Regions from separate parts of the Methylobacterium sp. C33D genome, predicted to be linked through region 2. Evidence: riboswitches for the same ligand, from Rfam matches in the RefSeq annotation. Region 2 holds a riboswitch; the other holds the start of a gene.

Region 1 (9,936 bases), on a different contig from region 2:
GTCCCGAGCGGGCACCACCGATTCCGAGGCGATCTTCCTGGGGTTGCTGGGCTGCGGCCTGATGGGACCGGGCCCGCGCAGCACTCCGGTCGAGGCGACGGCGCGCGCGCTCGCGCGGCTCACGGACCTCGCCGGCCCGCACCCGTTCCGCTTCACGGCGGCGCTGGCGGACGGCCGCGATCTCTACGCGTTCCGGTACGCCGCGAACGACAAGGCCAACTCGCTCTACTTCCGCGCCTCGGAGGGCGGCGTGGTCGTCGCCTCGGAGCCGCTCGACCGGGATCACGGCACCTGGACGACGGTCGCCGAGAACAGCGTGCTCGTCGCGCGGCGCGATGCGCCGGTGGAGATCCTGTCGCTCGCGCAGTTCGGCCTGGCCGCGCCGCCGGTCGACGACTCGGTTCGCCGGCTGCGCGCCTGAGCGACGCCCTTCAGGCGACGCGGGAGAGGCTGCCGCTCTGGGAGCCCTGCGCGCTGCGGGCGGAATCGTAGGCGCGGTTGCGCAGCGCGGTCTCGCTCGGGAGCTGGTCGATCACGTTCCCGGACGACGGATCGACCACCTGGAACACGATCGAGCTGGTGTCCGGGTCCTGGATGTACCGCGCCTTGCCGCCGTTCGTGCCGATGTCGAGCTTCACCGCCGGCTCGAGCGGCTTGGCAGGGGTCTCGGGCTCGGGCGCCTGCTGGGTCACGGCGGCGGCGGCCGTCGCTCCGAGCGCGTCGAGGCCCTGCGGCCCCGGCGTCGTGGATGTCAGCGTTCGGATCTCCATCGCCGGTCTCCTGCGATCCTGTGATCGAAGGATTGAGGCGCGGGCCTGCCTAATCGTTCCTTAATGGCGACCGCCGGTCCACCGGATGATGCGGCGGCATCGGAGATGCGATGAACATCGCGTTACCGGTGCGACACAAATCCGTGCTGAATTTTCTCCTGGATCGACCCGGCGCCCAGCCGGTTCGTCTTCCCGCGACGGGGCCGCGGCCCGCCCCGCGCAGCGTGGAGCACGCGATGCACAGGATCTCGGCGATGCTCGTCCTGGCGACGAGTCCGGCGCTCGCCGCGCCGGCCGCGGCTGGCGATCCGGGTACGCGCGCGCCGTTCATCCGCGAGCACCGCTGCGCCGTCGCGGAGCGGCTCGACGCCATCCACAGGCGCGGGCCGGTCGACGTCTCGCGCGACCGCTTCATCGTCGTCGCGCCGCACGGACAGGCGCGGCGCTACGTCCAGTGCATCTTCCAGGATCGGGATTCGCGGATGTTCTGCGAGGCCGCGTCGGGCACCTACGGACCACCCGGCCGAAGGCGCCTGCGGCTGGATGCGACGGCCCGGCAGGCGCTGGCGGCGCTCGGATACGTCCAGGCGGACCTGGCGGAGAATTTCGCGCGCCTCGTGGAGCTGGGAACGCCGCCCGACATGGGCATCGCCGCGGATCTGATGCTGGCGGCGCTGCACGATGCCTACGGCGCCCGCCCGGGCGACATTCTCGATATCGAGGCCCCGCGCGGCGGAACGCCGGGGCGGGGCTGCGGCGCGCCCGAATCCTGAGCGGACCGGGCGCGCCGCCGTCTCACTCGGCGGCGTCGACGTAGAGCTTGCCGCCCTCGGCCAGGAACTCCTGCGACTTCGCCCGCATGCCGGCCTCGGCTTCGGCCTTGGACATCGCGGGCGCCGCGCCCACGACCTCGCCGGCCTCCTCCATCGCCAGGACCTCGGCGCGCAGGTCCTGCGTGATCTTCATCGAGCAGAATTTCGGCCCGCACATCGAGCAGAAATGCGCGACCTTGTGGGCGTCCTTCGGCAGGGTCTCGTCGTGGAAGCGCCGGGCCGTATCCGGATCGAGGCCCAGGTTGAACTGGTCCTCCCAGCGGAAGTCGAACCGGGCGCGGCTGAGCGCGTCGTCCCGGAGCTGCGCGGCGGGATGCCCCTTGGCGAGGTCGGCGGCGTGGGCGGCGATCTTGTAGGTGATGACGCCGGTCTTCACGTCGTCCCGGTCCGGCAGGCCGAGATGCTCCTTCGGCGTGACGTAGCAGAGCATCGCGGTCCCGAACCAGCCGATCATGGCGGCGCCGATGCCCGAGGTGATGTGGTCGTAGCCGGGGGCGATGTCGGTCGTCAGCGGGCCGAGGGTGTAGAACGGCGCTTCGCCGCACTCCTTCAGCTGCTTCTCCATGTTGACCTTGATCTTGTGCATCGGCACGTGGCCGGGGCCCTCGATCATCACCTGGCAGCCCTTGTCCCAGGCGACCTTGGTCAATTCGCCCAGCGTCTCCAGCTCGCCGAACTGGGCGGCGTCGTTGGCGTCGGCGATCGAGCCCGGGCGCAGGCCGTCGCCCAGGGAGAACGACACGTCGTAGGCCCGCATGATGTCGCAAATCTCGTCGAACCGCTCGTAGAGGAACGATTCCCGGTGCCCGGCGAGGCACCAGCGGGCCATGATCGAGCCGCCGCGCGAGACGATGCCGGTGACGCGCCGCGCGGTCAGCGGCACGTGGGCGAGGCGCACGCCGGCATGGATGGTGAAGTAGTCGATGCCCTGCTCGGCCTGCTCGATCAGGGTGTCCTTGAAGACCTCCCAGTCGAGCTTGAGCGGGTCGCCGCCGACCTTCTCCAGCGCCTGGTAGATCGGCACCGTGCCGATCGGGACCGGGCTGTTGCGGATGATCCACGAGCGGATGTTGTGGATGTTGCGGCCGGTGGACAGGTCCATGACCGTGTCGGCGCCCCAGCGGATCGACCAGACGAGCTTCTCGACCTCGTCGGCGGCCGAGGAGGTCACGGCCGAGTTGCCGATGTTGGCGTTGATCTTGACCAGGAAGTTCCGGCCGATCGCCATCGGCTCCAGCTCGGTGTGGTTGATGTTGGCCGGGATGATCGCCCGGCCGCGGGCGATCTCGTCGCGCACGAATTCCGGGGTGATGAAGGGCGGGACCGAGGCCCCGAAGCTCTGTCCGTCGGCGAGCGCGGCCTCGGCGCCCGCGAGCATCGCCTCGCGGCAGACGTTCTCGCGATGGGCGACATAGATCATCTCCTCGGTGATGATCCCGGCGCGGGCGAACTCGTACTGGGTCACCATCTGGCCCGGGGCCGCCTTGCGGACGGTCCGCTCGGCGGGGCAGGGGGCCACGAGCTTGTCGCCCGCGAAGCCGTTATCCTCGGGCTTCACCGCCCGCGGCGCGACGGCCGCGTAGCCGCGCGCCGCGATCCAGGGCTCGCGCACGCCGGGGAGGCCGGCATTGAGGTCGATGCGGGCATCGGTCTCGGTGTAGGGGCCCGACGGGTCGTAGACCCGCACCGGCTCCTCCTTCGGATCGGAGAGGACGATCTCGCGGTAGGGGACGCGGATGTCCGGCCGCCCGGCCGGGTTCGCGTAGGCCTTGCGCGATCCGGTCACCGGACCCGTGGTCACGGTCTCGGGGCTGCCTTTCACGTCCTTCGGGAGAACGGGTGCGTTCATCGTGGGCCTCTCCTCGTGCTGGAGCGGTCCGGTCCACGCGATGGCCGAGATGAGATGTGGTCGCGCGAGCGGCGACCGCAGGTTCCCGTCCCTCCGCCGGTATGAGCCGGATCAGGTTCAAGGGTCAGGGCCGCGTGCCCAATCTCAGCCCTCTGCAGGGCCCCCCTCGGAACTGTTCCAGACTCGGGCGCGCGGACGGCTTTGTCAATGCTGCCCGGCCGCCCTAGAGAACACATCCCGGAAACCGTTCGTCCGAACGCACACGTTCTCCTGCCCCGCGCATGCGCCTCATCGCCGGCCTCCTGCTCGCCGCGCTCCTCCTCTGCGGTCTGGCCTGCGCCGCGCTCGCGCTCGGGCAGCGCCGTTTCCTCTATCCGGGCGCCTTCGGCCCGCAGAACCCGTGGACGATCCCGTCGGGCCTCGCGACCATCACGGTCGCGACCCCCGACGGCGAGACCCTGCACGGGCTGTGGCGGCCGCCGCGGCCGGGCTGTGGTGTCGTCGTGAGCTTCCACGGCAACGGGTCCCGCCCCGAGCCGCACGCGGCCCGCTTCGCCGCGGAGCCCTGGCGGGCCCGCGGCTGGGGCGTGCTCACCGTGGCCTATCGCGGCTATCCCGGATCCACCGGCAGCCCCAGCGAGGACGGGCTGATCCGCGACGGGCTGGCGGCCGCCGAGGCCGCGCGGGCGCGGGCGCCCGGCGCGCCGATCCTGCTGCACGGCCATTCCCTCGGGGCCGCCGTGGCCGTCGCGGTCGCCGAACGGGTTCCGGCGATCGGACTGTACCTGGAGGCGCCCTTCGACTCGATGACCCACACCGTGCGGCTGCATGTCCCGCTAGCCCCGATCTGGCTCCTGCGCGACACGTACCGCTCGGACCTGCGCATCCGCGACGGGACCGCGCCGGTGCTGATCGTGCAGGGTTCCGACGATCCGGTGGTGCCGGCCGAGCTGGCGCGGAACCTCGCCGCGGCGGCCGGCCCGCGGGCCCGGATCGACGTGATCCCGGGGGACCACGTCTCCATCCTGGGGAGCCGGGATCGCGAGGCCGAGGCGCTGTTCGGGCCGCGCGTCGGTGCGGCCTGTCCGCAGCCGATGGACCAGGAGGGGTAGGAGAGGGAGGCTCGCGTGGTCGGACGGCGCTCGCAGCGCTGGAGCGCCGAGGATCCGGACGCGCCGGGCGTCCCGGGCCCGCCGGACCCGGTCTGCCCCCTCTGCGAGCGCCCGATCCCGCGCCGCGCCCGCTCCAGCCTCCATCACCTCACGCCGAAGCTGAAGGGCGGGACCCACCGCGGCACGGTCCGGCTGCACCAGATCTGCCACTCGGCGATCCACGCCCGCTACAGCGAGGCGGAGATCGCCAAGCGCCTCGCCGACGTCGAGGCCCTGCGTGCCGATCCGGAGATCGCGCGCTTCCTCGTCTGGGTCCGCGGCAAGCCCGACGATTTCCACGCCGCCACGCGCATGACCCGCGAGCGGAAGTCGGCGCGCCGCAAGATCTGACACCTGCCCGGCCGGCGTTTACCGGGCGTTCGTCACATCCGCAGGTGGCCGCCGCCCCGTTCCTTGCCGTCAACCCGAGCCGGTCCAGGATCGCCCCGATCGCGAGGGTTGGGACGATGGCCGGGGTCGGGGATACGGGAGATCGGCTCGCCTGGGTCGATATCGCCAAGGGGATCTGCATCCTCCTGGTCGTCATGATGCATTCGGTCATCGGCACCGGCGAGGCCATGGGCGGCGAGGGCTTCCTCCACCCGGTCGTCGCATTCGCGAAGCCGTTCCGGATCCCGGACTTCTTCCTGCTCTCCGGCCTCTTCGTGGGACGGGTCATCGACCGCGACTGGCGCCTGTTCTCCGACCGCCGGGTCGTCCACTTCGCCTATTTCTACCTGCTCTGGCTGGTGATTCAGTCCGTCGCCAAGTACGGCAAGATCGTCGGCGATGCCGGCCCGGCGGCCTTCGCGGCGCACCTCGCGCACGCGCTGATCGAGCCCTATTCCAGCCTCTGGTTCATCTACCTGCTGGCGGTGTTCTCGGTGGTCACGAAGGCCCTGCGCCGCGTGCCCGGCGGCGTGCTCCTCGCCGGCGCCGCCCTGCTGCAGATTGCCGACATCCGCAGCGACTCGACGCTGATCGAGGAGTTCTGCGCCCGCTACGTGTACTTCGTCGCGGGCTACCTGTTCGCCGGGCGGATCTTCGCGCTCGCGGACGCGGCGCGCCGCCGCGTCCCGCTCGCCCTGCTCGGCCTCGCCGCCTGGGCGATCCTGGAGGGCTGGCTCGCGCTCACTCCATCGGGCCTGCCGGAGCACCCGACGCTTGCCAGCCTGCCGCTGGCGAGCCTCGCCCTCGGCGCCGCCGGTGCCCAAGCGATCGTGGTGGCGGCTTCCCTGATCGGCCGCGCCGGCGGCCCGGTCGCCGAGGCGGTCCGGATCTGCGGCCAGCGCTCGATCGTGATCTACCTCGCCTTCTCCCTGCCGATGGCGGCGACCCGCGAGGTCCTCGTGCGCACCGGCGCGATCGCCGATATCGGCCTCGCGAGCCTGACGGTCATAGCAGTGGCGGTGATGCTGCCCCTGGCGCTGGAGCGGCTGGTCCGCGGAACGGTGCTCGACTGCCTGTTCGTGCGGCCGCGCTGGTTCCGGCTCGTCGGGTCGGGCTCCCGGCCACGCCCGGCCCTGCAGGCGACCTGAAGGGGCTCAGCCCTCGAAGGCGATGCCGATCCGCCGGCTGCGCCGCCACGCCACGGTGGCCAAGCGCGGTTCTGTGCCGGCGCTGACGCGCAGCGGGAAGCGGTCCGGCACGGCCTGATCGTCCTCGACCTCGATCTGCGCGCCCACGTCGGTGGCGTCCCAGACCAGGCAGCTCACCTCGCCGCCGTCGAGCAGCACCGCGCCGAAGGTGAAGGCGTTCTTGCGGAAAGCGCCGCGGCGATTCTCCGTCATCAACTCCTCCATCCGGTCGAGCGGCTCCGCGGACACGGGCCTCGCGGAGCCGGACGATGCCGGATGGCGGTTAACAGGGCAAATACGTTCCCGTGCCTGCCCTGCTTGGCCGAGATCAGTACTCGTCCGGATCGCCCCGGTAGCGCCGCGGTCCCGGACCATAATCGTCGTCGTAGGGGCGGCGCACCGGCGGGCGATCGTAGTCGCGCCGGTCGCGGTAGGATTCGCGCCGGTCGTCGTACCCGTCGTTCCGGTAGCCGCCCCCGCCGCCGTAACCGTTGCCGCCGGAATTCCCGCCTCCACCACCGTAGCCACCGCCCCCGCCGCCGACGTTGACGCGCGGCGCGTACCAGCAACTCTTCGCCTGGCCCGGTGCCGGATCGCCGAAGGTCTGGGTGTTGCAGGGCACGACGCCGCCCTGCGGGAACGGCCGACCGTTCGTCCGGCCGGGCACGCCGTAATAGACGTTGGTGGGGTAGGGCATCCGGCAGACGCCGCCCTCTTGCGCGCAGCCGACCAAGTTCACCGTGTCGAGCTGGTAGGCCTGGGCCGGGGCGGGTGCGAGCGCGCCCCCTCCCAGCGTGATGGCCCCGAAGGCCAGAGCGATCCGAATCTGCACGTCCCCGATTCCCCCGTGGTTTGCGGTGCGGGTGCCGAATAATCCGGTCGGCGGCTTCCGGCCAGCGGCCGCGCTCGCTATGGCGTCGCACGAGGATGCGCGCGGGCCGGTCCGCGGCCGGCGCGACGGTGATCGGGCGGAACGCCCCGTCGTCGGACGGGTGACGGCGCCCCTGGAGGCCTTGATGAGGGATGCGTCCGCGCAGGAGCTTCTGCTGCTCAGCGCGCTGCAGGAATGCCGGATCCAGCTCGACGCGGCGCGCAGGGACGAGGGGTCCCGCGCCGCCGTCCGGGATGAGCTCGAGGCCGCGCTCCGCCGCGAGGCCGCGCTCGCGGCGGCGATCGTCGAGGAGCGCGAACGGACGGAGGCCGTCCGCCTCGTGCTTCAGGCGCTGGTGATGAGCCTTCGCCGGTTCGGCCTGCGCCGGCGCCTGTTCCGGGCGCGCATCGCCCGGCTCGGCCGCGAGACGCCGGATTCCGGTCCGCCGGCGGCGCGCCACGCGGTGCTGCTCACCGAGGCCCGACGGGTGCTCGGCGAGCCGTCCGCCAAACCGCCGGCCGAGCGGTGAGGCCGTCCGCTCCCTGACCGCCGCCCGGCGCGGCGCCTCACGGCGCGGCGCCGGCGCCGCCGGGCGCTCCGGCCTGGACGATCAGGGCCGTCAGGACGCCGAGCGGCAGGACGAGGCTGCCGAAGGCGAGGTGCGCGATCCCGAAGGCGCCGACGAGCGCACCGACGGCGAAGGCCGCGATCGCCGGGAGCACGCGCAGGAATCGCTTCCGGGTCTGATCGCGCTGCTCGCCGCTGCCCAGAAGGAGGTCGGTCGCGTCGATGACGGCTTGGCTGACGCTCACCGTCATGACCGTCGTGGGTGCGAGATGGCCGAGGGACAGGCGGCCGATAGCGTTCTGCAGGCCCATGGCCGCGACCGCCAGCATGCCGACCGCGATGGACGCGGCACTGTCCGCCGCGCCGAGGGGCGACCACGCGGTGCCGCACAGCCCGAACCCTGCGAGCAGGGCCACCTCGACCGCGAGCAGCCAGGGCAGCGGGTCGAGCGCCCGCCGTTCCAGCGCCAGGGCCAGAACCCGCGCGCCCGCCACCGCCCCGACGAAGACGGGCAGCGCCAGGAGCTTGGCCACCACGCCGCCGGAGCTCGCGACCAGCTCGGCGCCGATCAGGACGAAGTTGCCGGTCACGTGGGCGGTGAAGAGACCGGTCAGGGCGATGAAGGCCGCCGCGTCGATGAATCCGGCGACGAAGGCCAGGGCGGCGCCCGCGGTGCGGTCGCGCCCCACGGTCTGCGATCGCGCGGGACGGGTCATCGGCTCAGTCGCCGAACGGTGTCGCCGTCAGGCCGACCGGCACCTGCGGGTTCGCGAAGTAGCCCGGCCAGCGATCGCAGAGGTACAGGATCACGACCAGGACGGTGGCGGTCGCCAGCAGCGAGGCGAGCACCTCGGTGACCTGCGTCGCCCATCTCCCGAGCGTCGGTATCGCCACGAGGCCGCCGACGAACAGCGTGGTCATGATCACGGGTGCGGACATCGGACGGGGCTTCGCGGCGCGGCTCTGGGACGGGTCTGTCCGGGACCCTAACGCCGCGCGGCGTCCCAGGGTTACCGATATCGGTTATCGTGAACCATGATAGGCAATCCGAACATCGAGCTGCTGCGCTCGTTCCTGGCCGTCGTCGAGAGCAGCAGCTTCACGGCAGCGGCCCAGACGCTCGGTCTGCGGCAATCGACGGTCAGCGGGCACATCGCGCGTCTGGAGCGGGCTCTCGGGCGCGCGCTCCTGACGCGCGACACGCACCGGGTCGCCCCGACGCCGGACGGTCAGGTCCTGATCGGCTTCGCCCGCGACGTGGTGGAGGCGCAGGACCGGCTGCGCGCCTTCTTCTCGCCGGGCGGCCTGCGCGGACGCATCCGCCTCGGCGTTTCCGAGGACTACACCCTGTCGACCCTGGCGAAGGTCCTGGCCGGCTTCGCCGATCGGCACGACGCGGTCGATCTCCAGATCACGGTCGGGCTGAGCCGGACTCTCTACCAGGGCTACGACGCGGGCGAGCTCGACGTGATCTTCTGCAAGCGCCGTCGCGGCGATCCGCGTGGGACCCTGGCCTGGGCGGAGGACCTGATCTGGGCAGGCCGCCCCGGCGCCGTTCCGGATCCCGACAAACCCTTGCCCCTGGTGCTCTACCCGCCGCCCTCGATGACCCGCACCCTGGCGCTCGACGCCCTCGCGGCGGTAGGCCGATCCTGGCGGGTCGCCTGCACCAGTAGCAGCCTGATGGGGTTGCGGGCCGCCGTCGAAGCGGGGCTCGGCGTCGCGCCGCACTCGGCCAAGGTCATGCCGCCGGGCCTCGCCGCGCTCCCCGAGGCGGCCGCTCTGCCCCCGCTCGGCGCGGTCGAGTTCGTCGTGCTCGGTCCGGGGCGCCACCACGCGGCGGCCACCGCGCTGCAGGAGGCGATCCTGGCGAGCACGCGCGAATTGCAGGGCGGCGCGCGCTAGTCGCGCGCCGTCCCGAAGCTCGGGGTCCGGCCACTCTCCGGACGGATCGGCGCGTTCCTTAACGGATTGGCCAGCCTTTTTCCGCACCGTACCGCGAAGCGGTCACAGACGGTTTCGACAAGGATGGCCGGTGCCGCCGGCCCCCGCGTCGTTTCCGGACGGGGCGCGAAACCGCCGCATTTGGCGTGCGGAAACCGTTCCGCGGCGTGCCTGACGGACGCGCGTCGTGGCGGAACAGTCGAAGACGGGATGCATGGCCAAGGGTCGGGGCAGGATTGAGCCGAATTTCGACGTGCCCGAGGGGCGCGCGCGGGACCGCGGCGAACTCGACCTGCGCCTGACCCGCGAGGACCGTCCCGGGGCAGGAGACGGCGTGGCGAAGCGAGCGGGCGGCGGGGCGCGGCAGCCGGGCA
Region 2 (9,936 bases):
CGCGCTCCCGGGCGTCTCGCGGCCGCTTATGCCGCCAGCCCCGCGACCGGCGCAAGCCTCGCCCGGCCCGCGACCGATGCGGCTTGGACTCCCGGGCCCCGCGCCGTACATAGGGCGAAGCCCGATTGATGCCGCCGCGAACAAAGTCCCGATCATGCAGCAGGAACAGGCCAGTGCGCAGGGTGCGCGCCGCGCCCCGGAACCGCCGATCCACGGTCCCGAGGGTTTCGAGGGCATGCGCCGGGCGGGGCGGCTCACCGCCGAGGCCCTCGACCTGCTGATGGAGGCGACGCAGCCGGGCGTCACCACCGAGGAGCTCGACAGGCTCGCCTACACTTTCGCGATGGACCACGGCGCCTATCCGGCGTCGCTGCTCTACCGCGGCTACCCGAAGTCGATCTGCACCTCGATCAACCACGTGGTCTGCCACGGCATCCCCAACGACAAGCCTCTGCGCGAGGGCGACATCGTCAATCTCGACATCTGCCTGATCCTCGACGGCTGGCACGGTGATTCGAGCCGGATGGCCTATGTCGGCGGGGTGCCGCGCAAGGCCCAGCGCCTGTGCGAGATCACCTACGAGGCGCTGATGCGCGGCGTCGCCGCCGTGAAGCCCGGCGGCTCGACCAACGATATCGGACGGGCGATCCAGTCCTTCGCGGAAGGCGAGCGCTGCTCGGTGGTGCGCGACTTCTGCGGCCACGGCCTCGGGCGCACCTATCACGACGCGCCCACGATCCTGCACTACGTCGAGGCCAGCTACGACGTGCCGTTCAAGCCCGGCCAGTTCTTCACGATCGAGCCGATGATCAATCTCGGCCGGCCGGCCGTGAAGGTTCTGGGCGACGGCTGGACCGCCGTGACCCGCGACCGCTCGCTCTCCGCCCAGTTCGAGCACACGGTGGGCGTCACCGAAACCGGCGTCGAGATCTTCACGATCTCGCCGAAGGGGCTGCATCAGCCCGTCAACCCGGCCGCCTGACCGGCCGTGCCCGAGCGGCAGGACGACGGTGACGCGGGGCTGTTCGCCGACAGCGCCGCGCCGTCTCCGGTCGAGAAGGAGACGCCGCACTATCACGGCCATCGCGACCGCCTGCGGGAGAAGTTCTCGGCGGCCGGTCCGGACGCGCTGCCCGATTACGAGATGCTGGAACTCGTCCTGTTCCGGGCGATCCCCCGGCGCGACGTGAAGCCCCTCGCCAAGGCGCTGGTCGCCCGGTTCGGCAGCTTCGCCGAGGTGGTCAGCGCCGAGCCGGCGCGGCTCATGGAAGTGGAGGGCGTGAGCGCCGCTGTCGCGTCCGACCTCAAGGTGATCGAGGCCGCGGCGCGGCGGCTCGCCCGGGGCGCGATCCGGGAGCGCGCGCTCCTGGGCTCGTGGAGCGCGCTGCACGAGTACCTGCGCACCACCATGGCGTTCGCCCCGCGGGAGGAGTTCCGCGTCCTGTTCCTCGACAAGCGCAACCACCTCATCGCCGACGAGGTGCAGGGGCGCGGCACCGTCGATCATACGCCGGTCTACCCGCGCGAGGTCGCCCGCCGGGCACTCGAGCTCTCGGCGACGGCCATCATCCTGGCCCACAACCACCCGTCGGGCGACCCCGCCCCCTCCGCGGCCGACGTGGCGATGACCCGCGAGGTCGTGGCGGTCCTGGCGCCGCTCAAGATCGTGGTCCACGATCACGTGATCCTCGGCCGAAACGGTCACGCGAGCCTGAAAGGCCTGAAGCTGATCTGATCCTCCGGCCGCCTTGAGCGTTATCGCCCGCGGATATAGCCATGAACGGGTGGCGCGCCTCTTGCCTCAAGAGCGAGAGCGTACGGGAGGAGTGAGATGGCGGTGACGGCCTTCGACGAGATGAACGGGATCGGCGCGGCCGATCCGGCAGCCGTCCGCGACGCCTACGGCCAGCTCAAGGCCTGGCTCGACTCGACGCCGCCCGAGCATTTCAACACCCGCCGCAGCCAGGCCGAGCTGCTGTTCCGACGGATCGGCATCACCTTCGCGGTCTACGGCGACAACGAGTCGACCGAGCGGCTGATCCCGTTCGACATCATCCCCCGGGTGATCACCAAGCCGGAATGGGCCTTCCTGGAGCGCGGCCTGACGCAGCGGGTCACGGCCATCAACCTGTTCCTGAAGGACATCTACGGCGCCCAGGAATGCATCAAGGCCGGCATCATCCCGGCCGACCTCGTCTACCGCAACGCCCATTACCGCATGGAGATGCGGTCCTTCCGCGTGCCGCACGACCTCTACGTCCACATCGCCGGCATCGACATCGTCCGGACCGGCGAGAACGATTTCTTCGTGCTGGAGGACAACGCCCGCATCCCGTCGGGCGTCTCCTACATGCTGGAGAACCGGGAGGTGATGCTGCGCCTGTTCCCGGACCTGTTCTCGAAGCACCGCGTCGCGCCGGTCGAGAACTACCCGGACGCCCTGCTCGCCACCCTGCGCAGCCTCGCGCCGGGCTCGGCGACCCGCGACCCGACCGTCGTTCTGCTGACCCCGGGGCGCTACAACTCCGCGTTCTACGAGCACTCGTTCCTGGCCGACAAGCTCGGCGTCGAGCTGGTGGAGGCGTCCGACCTCTTCACCAAGGACGACGTCGTCTACATGCGCACGACCGAGGGGCCGCGGAAGGTCGACGTGATCTACCGCCGCCTCGACGACGACTTCCTCGACCCGCTGGTCTTCCGCCCGGATTCGGTCCTCGGCGTGCCCGGCCTGATGAACGCCTACGAGCGCGGCTCGGTCACCCTCGCCAACGCGGTCGGGACCGGCATCTCGGACGACAAGGCGGTCTACAGCTACATGCCGGAGATCGTGAAGTTCTTCACCGGCGAGGAGCCGATCCTGCACAACGTTCCGACCTATCGGTGCCGCGAGAAGGACGCGTTCGCGTACGTGATGGACAACCTGTCCGAGCTGGTGGTGAAGGAGGTCAACGGCTCGGGCGGCTACGGGATGCTGGTCGGGCCGCACGCGAGCAAGCGCGAGCTCGACGATTTCGCCAAGAAGCTCAAGCACGCCCCGGACGGGTTCATCGCCCAGCCGACCCTGTCGCTCTCCACCTGCCCGACCTTCGTGGCCTCGGGCGTCGCCCCCCGCCACGTCGACCTGCGGCCCTTCGTGCTGTGCGGGGCCGACAAGATCCGCATCGTCCCGGGCGGCCTGACCCGGGTGGCGCTGAAGGAAGGCTCCCTGGTGGTCAATTCCAGCCAGGGCGGTGGCACCAAGGACACCTGGGTGCTCGACGCCTGAGCTCCGCGATATCCGGACGTTCCGAGGCGCGGACATCGTGGTCCGCACGACTTGGCTGAAGACCGATGCTCTCCAGGACTGCCGACAACCTCTTCTGGCTCTCCCGCTACGTCGAGCGGGCCGACTTCGTCGCCCGCATTCTCGACGCGGCACACCGATTCGCGTCGCTTCCGACGAGCTACGGCGGCGGCGGGAGCAACGAGTGGGACTCGGCCCTCGCCTCGGCCGGCGACCCCGACGCGTTCAAGACCCATTACAGCGCGGTCAACGCCGACACGGTCTGCGACTTCCTGGCCTTCAGCCCGCACAACCCGTCCTCGATCCGCTCCTGCATCGAGGCGGCCCGCGAGAATGCCCGCTCGGTGCGCACGGCGCTCACCACCGAGATGTGGGACGCGATCAACGGCGCGTGGCTGGAGCTGCGCAACTACGCCGGCAAGGACCTCAACCGCGACGAGTTCGGCCGCTTCCTCGACTGGGTGAAGACCGTCTCGCTGACCTTCGACGGCTCGGCCTTCCGGACGATGCTGCGCAACGACGCCTTCTGGTTCACCCGGCTCGGCACGGCGATCGAGCGGGCCGACAACACCGCCCGCATCCTCGACGTGAAGTACCAGATCCTGCTGCCGCACGACGAGACGGTGGGCGGCAGCCTCGACTACTTCCAGTGGACCACGATCCTGCGCGAAGTGTCGGCGTTCAACGCCTACCACTGGGTCTACCGGGAGAGCATCAAGCCGCTGCTCGTGGCGGACCTCCTGATGCTCAACAAGCAGATGCCGCGCTCCTTCGCGAACTGCTACGGCGTCATCGTCGAGTATCTCGACCTGATCGCCGACGCCTACGGCCGCCGGGGGCCGAGCCAGCGTCTCGCGGGAAACATGTTGGCGAAGCTGGAGGGCGAGGATATCGACCGTGTCTTCGCCACCGGGCTGCACGAGTTCGTCGAGGCGTTCATCGCCGAGAACAACAAGGTGGGCGAGGCGATCGCCAAGCAGTATCTGGTCGGCTGAACGGGACGGACAGGACGGCGCATGCGCATCCGCGTGGTTCACGAGACCATCTACACGTACGAGCAGCCGGCCCGCGGGCTCGTGCAGGTCCTGCGGCTGACGCCGCGGGACCATGACGGGCAGTACGTTCGCGGGTGGCGGATCGACACCACCGTCGACGGGCGGCTGACCGCCCGCGAGGACGGGTTCGGCAACGTCGTCCACTGGTTCACCCCGGACGAGCCGGCCGACGCCCTGACCATCCGGGTCACCGGCGAGGTCGACACCGACGACACCCACGGCGTCGTCCGCGGCACGGTGGAGCGCCTGCCGGACGAATTCTACCTGCGCGACACGGACCTGTGCGTCGCGAGCCCTGAGCTGCACGCCTTCGCGGAGCGCGTCGCCGCGGAGGGCGACGGCGCCGTCCTGGCCCGGCTCCACCGGCTGATGGGCGCCGTCCACGGCGCCGTGGCCCACGAGCCCGGTCCCGCGAGCGGCGCGGTCCCGGCCGCCAAGGCGTTCGCGGCCGGCAGCGGCGTCTGTCAGGACCTCGCCCACGTCCTGATCGCCGCCGCCCGCCACATCGGCATCCCTTCCCGCTACGTCGCCGGCTATCGGGCCCGCGACGACGGCCAGGCGGATGTCGAGGCGCCCCACGGCTGGGTCGAGGCCCTGGTGCCGGATCTCGGCTGGGTGGCGTTCGACCCGTGCTACGATGTCAGCCCGGCGGACAATTACATCCGCGTCGCCACCGGCCTGGACTATCTCGGCGCGGCGCCGATCCGCGGCAGCCGGACCGGCGGTGGCACCGAGACACTGGACGTGAAGCTCCGGGTCGAGCAAGGCAGGGCCGCCGCTCAATCCTGATCGTACCGACCCCGGTCCGCCGACCGCACGAGAGCCCGAAGACGATGACCTACTGCGTCGGTGTCCTGGTGGAGGAAGGGCTGGTCATGGTCGCCGATACCCGCACCAATGCGGGGCTCGACGACATCTCGACCTACCGCAAGCTCCACCATTTCAACGTGCCGGGCGAGCGGGTGATGATGCTCGCCTCCGCGGGCAACCTCTCGATCACCCAGTCGGTGCTCAGCCTGCTCCAGGAGGGCGTGCCCGGCGAGGAGGAGGGCGAGCCGCCGCAGAAGCTCGTCGAGGCGCCGACCATGTTCCAGGCGGCGCAGCTGATCGGCCGGGCCATCCGGCGGGTCCGCGCGATCGAGAAGGACGGGTTCGAGGCGGCCAACATCCGGTTCTCGATCTCGCTTCTGTTCGGCGGCCAGATCGGCACCGGCGAGATGCGGCTGTACCTGATCTACTCCGCCGGCAACTTCATCGAGTGCAGCACCGACGCGCCGTTCCTCCAGATCGGCGAGCACAAGTACGGCAAGCCGATCCTCGACCGGGCGGTGAAGTACACGACCGACCTCTACGACGCCCTCAAGGTGAGCTTGGTCTCGATGGATTCGACCATGCGGTCGAATCTGGGCGTCGGCCTGCCGATCGACATCGCGGTCGCCCGCCGGAACGCGCTGACGCTCGAGGTGAACCACCGGATCGAGGCCGGCGAGGGCTACTTCCACGACCTGCGCGAGCGCTGGTCGGCGGCGCTCCGGGCCGCGCACCGGGCGATTCCGCGCCCGCCCTACGGGCCTTCCAGCACCTAGGACGGGGCTGCATTCCACGTGGCTGTCCGAGCCGCTGTGGACTCCGCTACACCCCAGGCCTCCAGGAGCGCCCGCGTCGCGTCGGCCGGATCCATGGCCCGCATCGGGCCACCCATGACGGCGAAGCCCGCCGCCCCCGCCGCGCGACAGGCCCCGATCACTGCCGGACCGACACCGCCCAGGGCCACGATCGGCAGGCCCGCCGCACGCGCGGCGGCGAGGCCCTCCGGTCCGAGAGCCGGTCCGTAGCCCGGCTTGCTCGCCGTCGCGTAGATCGGGCTGAGGGTCACGTAGTCGGCGCCGGCCGTCGCGGCGGCCGCGGCCTCACGCGGCGCGTGCGCGGAAACGCCGATCAGCGCGGCCTCGCCCAGGGTGGCCCGCGCCGCCGCGATCGCCTCCGGTCCCGAGCCGCCGCCGAGATGCACGCCGTCGGCTTCGAGGGCGCGCGCCAGCGCGACGTCGCCGCCGACCGTCAGGACACCGTTCGCGGCGCGCACGCGCGCGGCGACGCCCGCGCCGAGATGCAGGCGGGCATCCGCATCCAGGTCCCTGTCGCGGAACCAGATCCAGCGCCCGCCGCCGTCGAGGATCGCCTGGACGGTCTCGGCGAGGGGCCGCGGGTGCCCGTGCCGGTCCGTCACCGCCAGCAGCGGCGACGGCAGCACCCTCACGAGCCGACGAGGCCGAGCTGCGGGCTCGACGGCTCGGCCCGGCCGCGGCGAGGGATCCGCCCGGCGAGATGCGCGTCGCGCCCGGCCTCCACGGCCCGGCCCATGGCGCGGGCCATCCGCACCGGATCGTCGGCCTTGGCGATCGCGGTGTTGATCAGGCAGGCGGAAGCGCCGAGTTCCATGGCGATCACCGCGTCCGAGGCGGTGCCGATCCCGGCATCGACCACCACCGGCACCCTCGCCCGGCGGCAGATCAGCTCCAGGTTGGCCGGGTTGGCGACGCCCATCCCGGAGCCGATCAGCGAGCCCATGGGCATGACGGCGGCGCAGCCGAGATCCTCCAGGCGCTGGCACACGATCGGGTCGTCGTTGCAGTAGGGCAGCACCACGAAGCCGTCGTCCACGAGATGGCGACAGGCCTCGATCAGCTCGGTCACGTCCGGGTACAGCGTCTCCCGGTCGCCGATCACCTCGACCTTGATCCAGTTGGTGTCGAGCGCCTCCCGGGCGAGCTCGGCGGTCATGATCGCGTCCCGGGCCGTCTCGCAGCCGGCGGTGTTCGGCAGGAAGCGCTTGCCCTTCAGGATCTTGACCGTGTCCGAGCCGTGGCCCTGGAGCGAGACCCGGCGGATCGAGGCGGTGACCACGTCGGCGCCGCTCGCCGCGACGGCGTCGCGCATGATCGCCTGTGTCGGGTAGCCGGCGGTGCCGATGAACAGCCGGGACGACAGCGTCACCCCGGCAATGGTCAGGCTGTCGTCCCCGCCCTCGGGGCGGGACGGCGTGTGACTCGGGTCCATGCTCAACCTCCCTGCATGGCGCGGACGATCTCGACGCGGTCGCCCTCCGCGACCGGGGTCTCGCCCCAGTCCCGGCGGCGCAGAACCCGGCCGTTCAGCGCGATGGCGACGCCCTGCGGACTCTCGATGCCGCCCTCCTCCGCTTCCAGGCGGAACAGGGCGTCCACCGTCTCGACCGCGCAGTCGCGCGGCTCACCGTTGACGAGAAGTTTCATGCCGATTCCCTCAGCGCTTCCGGCTGCCCGAAGCGCGCGCGGGTGAAGGGACGGGCGACATCCGGCAGCGCGCCGTGCAGCACCAGCGCGGCGACCGCGTCGGCGGTCACCGGGGCGAGCAGGTAGCCGTTGCGGTGATGCCCGGTGGCGGCGACGAGGCCCGGGGCGATCGCGTCGAGGATCGGCGCGTCGTCGTCCGAGGTCGGACGGTAGCCGCTCCACACCGCCTCCACCTCCATCTCCTCGATGCCGGGCAGCACCCGGCGGGCGCCTTCCAGCAGGGCGTAGAGCCCGCCGGCGGTGACGCCGGGCCGGAAGCCGCAATCCTCGACGGTCGCGCCGACGATGAGCTGGCCGTCGCTCTTCGGCGCCATGTGGACCTGCTCGGTCCAGACCATCCGCGCCAGGGTACCGGTGCGGGGGGTGGTGCGCAGGGCCAGGGACTGGCCCTTGAGCGGGCGGACCGGCAGGGCGAGCGCGTCGGGCAGCAGGCCGCCCTCCCCGCTCCAGGCACCGGAGGCGAGGATGACGGTCTCCGCCGCCACGACGCGGTCGCCGGCACGGATCCCGGTGACGCGGCCGCCCGACCAGTCCAGGGCGGTGACGGGCGTCCGCTCCACCAGGACGACGCCGGCCCGGCGGCAGGCCTCGGTGAGGGCGTCCATGACCAGACGGGGATCGACCTGATGGTCGAGCGGGCAGTGGATCCCGGCGGTGACGGAGGGGCGCAGGCCCGGCTCCAGGCGCCGCACCTCGCTGCCCGGCAGCCAGGTGGCCGCGAGGCCGGAGCGGCGCTGCAGGTCGTAGCGGAAGCGCAGGCGCTCGACCTCGTCGCGGCCGACCGCCAGCACCAGGGTGCCGTCGGCCCGGTAGTCGATCGCGCGGCCGGATTCGGCCTCCAGCGCGTCGCGGAACCCGGGCCAGAGCCGCAGCGAATCCAGTGCGAGGGGCAGCAGCGGGTCGGACCCGGGCTCGTGCTCGGCGGCCGGGGCCAGCATGCCGGTGGCCGCGAGGCTCGCGCCCGCGCCGATCGTGTCCCGCTCCAGCACCGTCACGGCGCGGCCGGCCCGGGCGAGGCGCCACGCGATCGACAGCCCGATCAGCCCGCCGCCGACGACGGCCACGTCGGTCCGCGCCGGAAGGGACGCCGGCGCGGCGCTGCCGTCCGGTTTGCGGCGGCGTCCGATCGGTGAGGCGGGGCGGTCGAGGGGCACAATCATCTCCGCGGAATGCCGTCGCGGTGACCGGGCCGTGCGCTTCGGTGAGAAGCTGTGGCCTGCCTGTCGGGCGGCCGCGGTCCAATCCCTACGCCGGTATGAGCCGGATCAGGTTCGAAGGATTTCCGCGCCGCAGGTCCTGACGGACGTGCCAGCGGTTTCTCAGCCCCTTGCCGGGGATCTCCCTGGAACAGAGGCAGATGTGGCTTCCCGGCTGCGGCCGGTCAACCCCGCGCCGCAGCCATCCGGTCGTTCCAGCGACAATCCGCGGATCCCGGTGATGATCTGGATACCAATCGCAGCGGAATCGGCACGCGTGCGCCGGCGGCGATCGCGATCGCGCACCATCCCTTCACCGGTCTGGCATCTCATCGCCGGGATTCCGGAACGTCTCCGGTCGCCGGCACTCCACGTCACGGGCGAATTCGCGTGCGCGCAATCCTATTGATCTGCCTGCTCGGCTTCCTCGGCGTCACGGCCGTCCTGAAGCTGCGCGACGGCATGCGGCCGGCGCCGGTGGCCCTCGCCGTCACTCCGCCGCCGGAGCCGGCTCTCGCGGTCGATGCCGCCGGTGTGGCTCTCCAGGCCGGGCGCAACGGCCACTTCTTCGTCAACGCGCTGCTGGACGGCCGCTCGTTGCCGATGATGGTGGATACCGGGGCGAGTGCCTGCGCGTTCTCCGAGGAGGACGCCGCGCGGATCGGGATCCGGGTCGGTCCGTCCGATTTCACGCGCGTCTGGAACACCGCGAACGGCACGGTCCGCGTGGCGCCGATCCGGATCGCCATCGTGCAGATCGGATCGATCACGGTGCGGGACGTCGATGCGGTGGTGATCCCGCGCGGGCTCCTGTCCACCAGCCTTCTCGGCATGTCGTTCCTCAGGCGTCTGCGCGATTTCGGCGTCTCCGGCAGCACGATGACGCTCAGGGGCTGAAGCGCCGAGATCCTCCGCCCTGACCTTCGTGATCGTGGCGTTCTCGCGGGGCGCACGCGGGACCGGCTGCGCCGCTGCCACCGGTGTACAGACACCGGGCCGGCGTGCCCGACATGGTCTCGCGGCCGCTCGATCAATCTCCGCGGATCAACGTGCCTGTTGAGGCTCCCTTG

Evidence for each region. A riboswitch is a leader RNA that binds a small molecule or an ion and turns the genes downstream of it on or off. The one in region 2 is predicted to bind thiamine pyrophosphate.
Region 1: it holds a riboswitch for thiamine pyrophosphate, as region 2 does, so the genes downstream of both, thiC (phosphomethylpyrimidine synthase ThiC) here and thiO (glycine oxidase ThiO) in region 2, are expected to answer to the same signal.

What each region holds. Positions count from the first base shown of each region.
Region 1 covers NZ_JBKFAV010000003.1:165,928-175,863, reverse strand. The annotation lists gene ACLBXO_RS03350 (class II glutamine amidotransferase) at 1-421, shown strand, start outside; gene ACLBXO_RS03345 (hypothetical protein) at 432-770, opposite strand; gene ACLBXO_RS03340 (TY-Chap domain-containing protein) at 1,007-1,543, shown strand; gene thiC (phosphomethylpyrimidine synthase ThiC) at 1,566-3,452, opposite strand; TPP riboswitch at 3,524-3,629, opposite strand; gene ACLBXO_RS03330 (alpha/beta hydrolase) at 3,734-4,564, shown strand; gene ACLBXO_RS03325 (restriction endonuclease) at 4,580-4,954, shown strand; gene ACLBXO_RS03320 (acyltransferase family protein) at 5,071-6,141, shown strand; gene ACLBXO_RS03315 (pilus assembly protein PilZ) at 6,148-6,393, opposite strand; gene ACLBXO_RS03310 (hypothetical protein) at 6,509-7,012, opposite strand; gene ACLBXO_RS03305 (ATP-dependent helicase) at 7,197-7,580, shown strand; gene ACLBXO_RS03300 (YoaK family protein) at 7,618-8,334, opposite strand; gene ACLBXO_RS03295 (hypothetical protein) at 8,339-8,557, opposite strand; gene ACLBXO_RS03290 (LysR family transcriptional regulator) at 8,654-9,523, shown strand; gene ACLBXO_RS03285 (transglycosylase domain-containing protein) at 9,777-9,936, shown strand, end outside.
Region 2 covers NZ_JBKFAV010000015.1:94,928-104,863, reverse strand. The annotation lists gene map (type I methionyl aminopeptidase) at 155-982, shown strand; gene radC (RadC family protein) at 989-1,735, shown strand; gene ACLBXO_RS14120 (circularly permuted type 2 ATP-grasp protein) at 1,832-3,265, shown strand; gene ACLBXO_RS14115 (alpha-E domain-containing protein) at 3,331-4,278, shown strand; gene ACLBXO_RS14110 (transglutaminase family protein) at 4,300-5,127, shown strand; gene ACLBXO_RS14105 (peptidase) at 5,172-5,924, shown strand; gene ACLBXO_RS14100 (thiamine phosphate synthase) at 5,921-6,595, opposite strand; gene thiG (thiazole synthase) at 6,592-7,395, opposite strand; gene thiS (sulfur carrier protein ThiS) at 7,398-7,610, opposite strand; gene thiO (glycine oxidase ThiO) at 7,607-8,830, opposite strand; TPP riboswitch at 8,895-9,023, opposite strand; gene ACLBXO_RS14080 (TIGR02281 family clan AA aspartic protease) at 9,257-9,763, shown strand.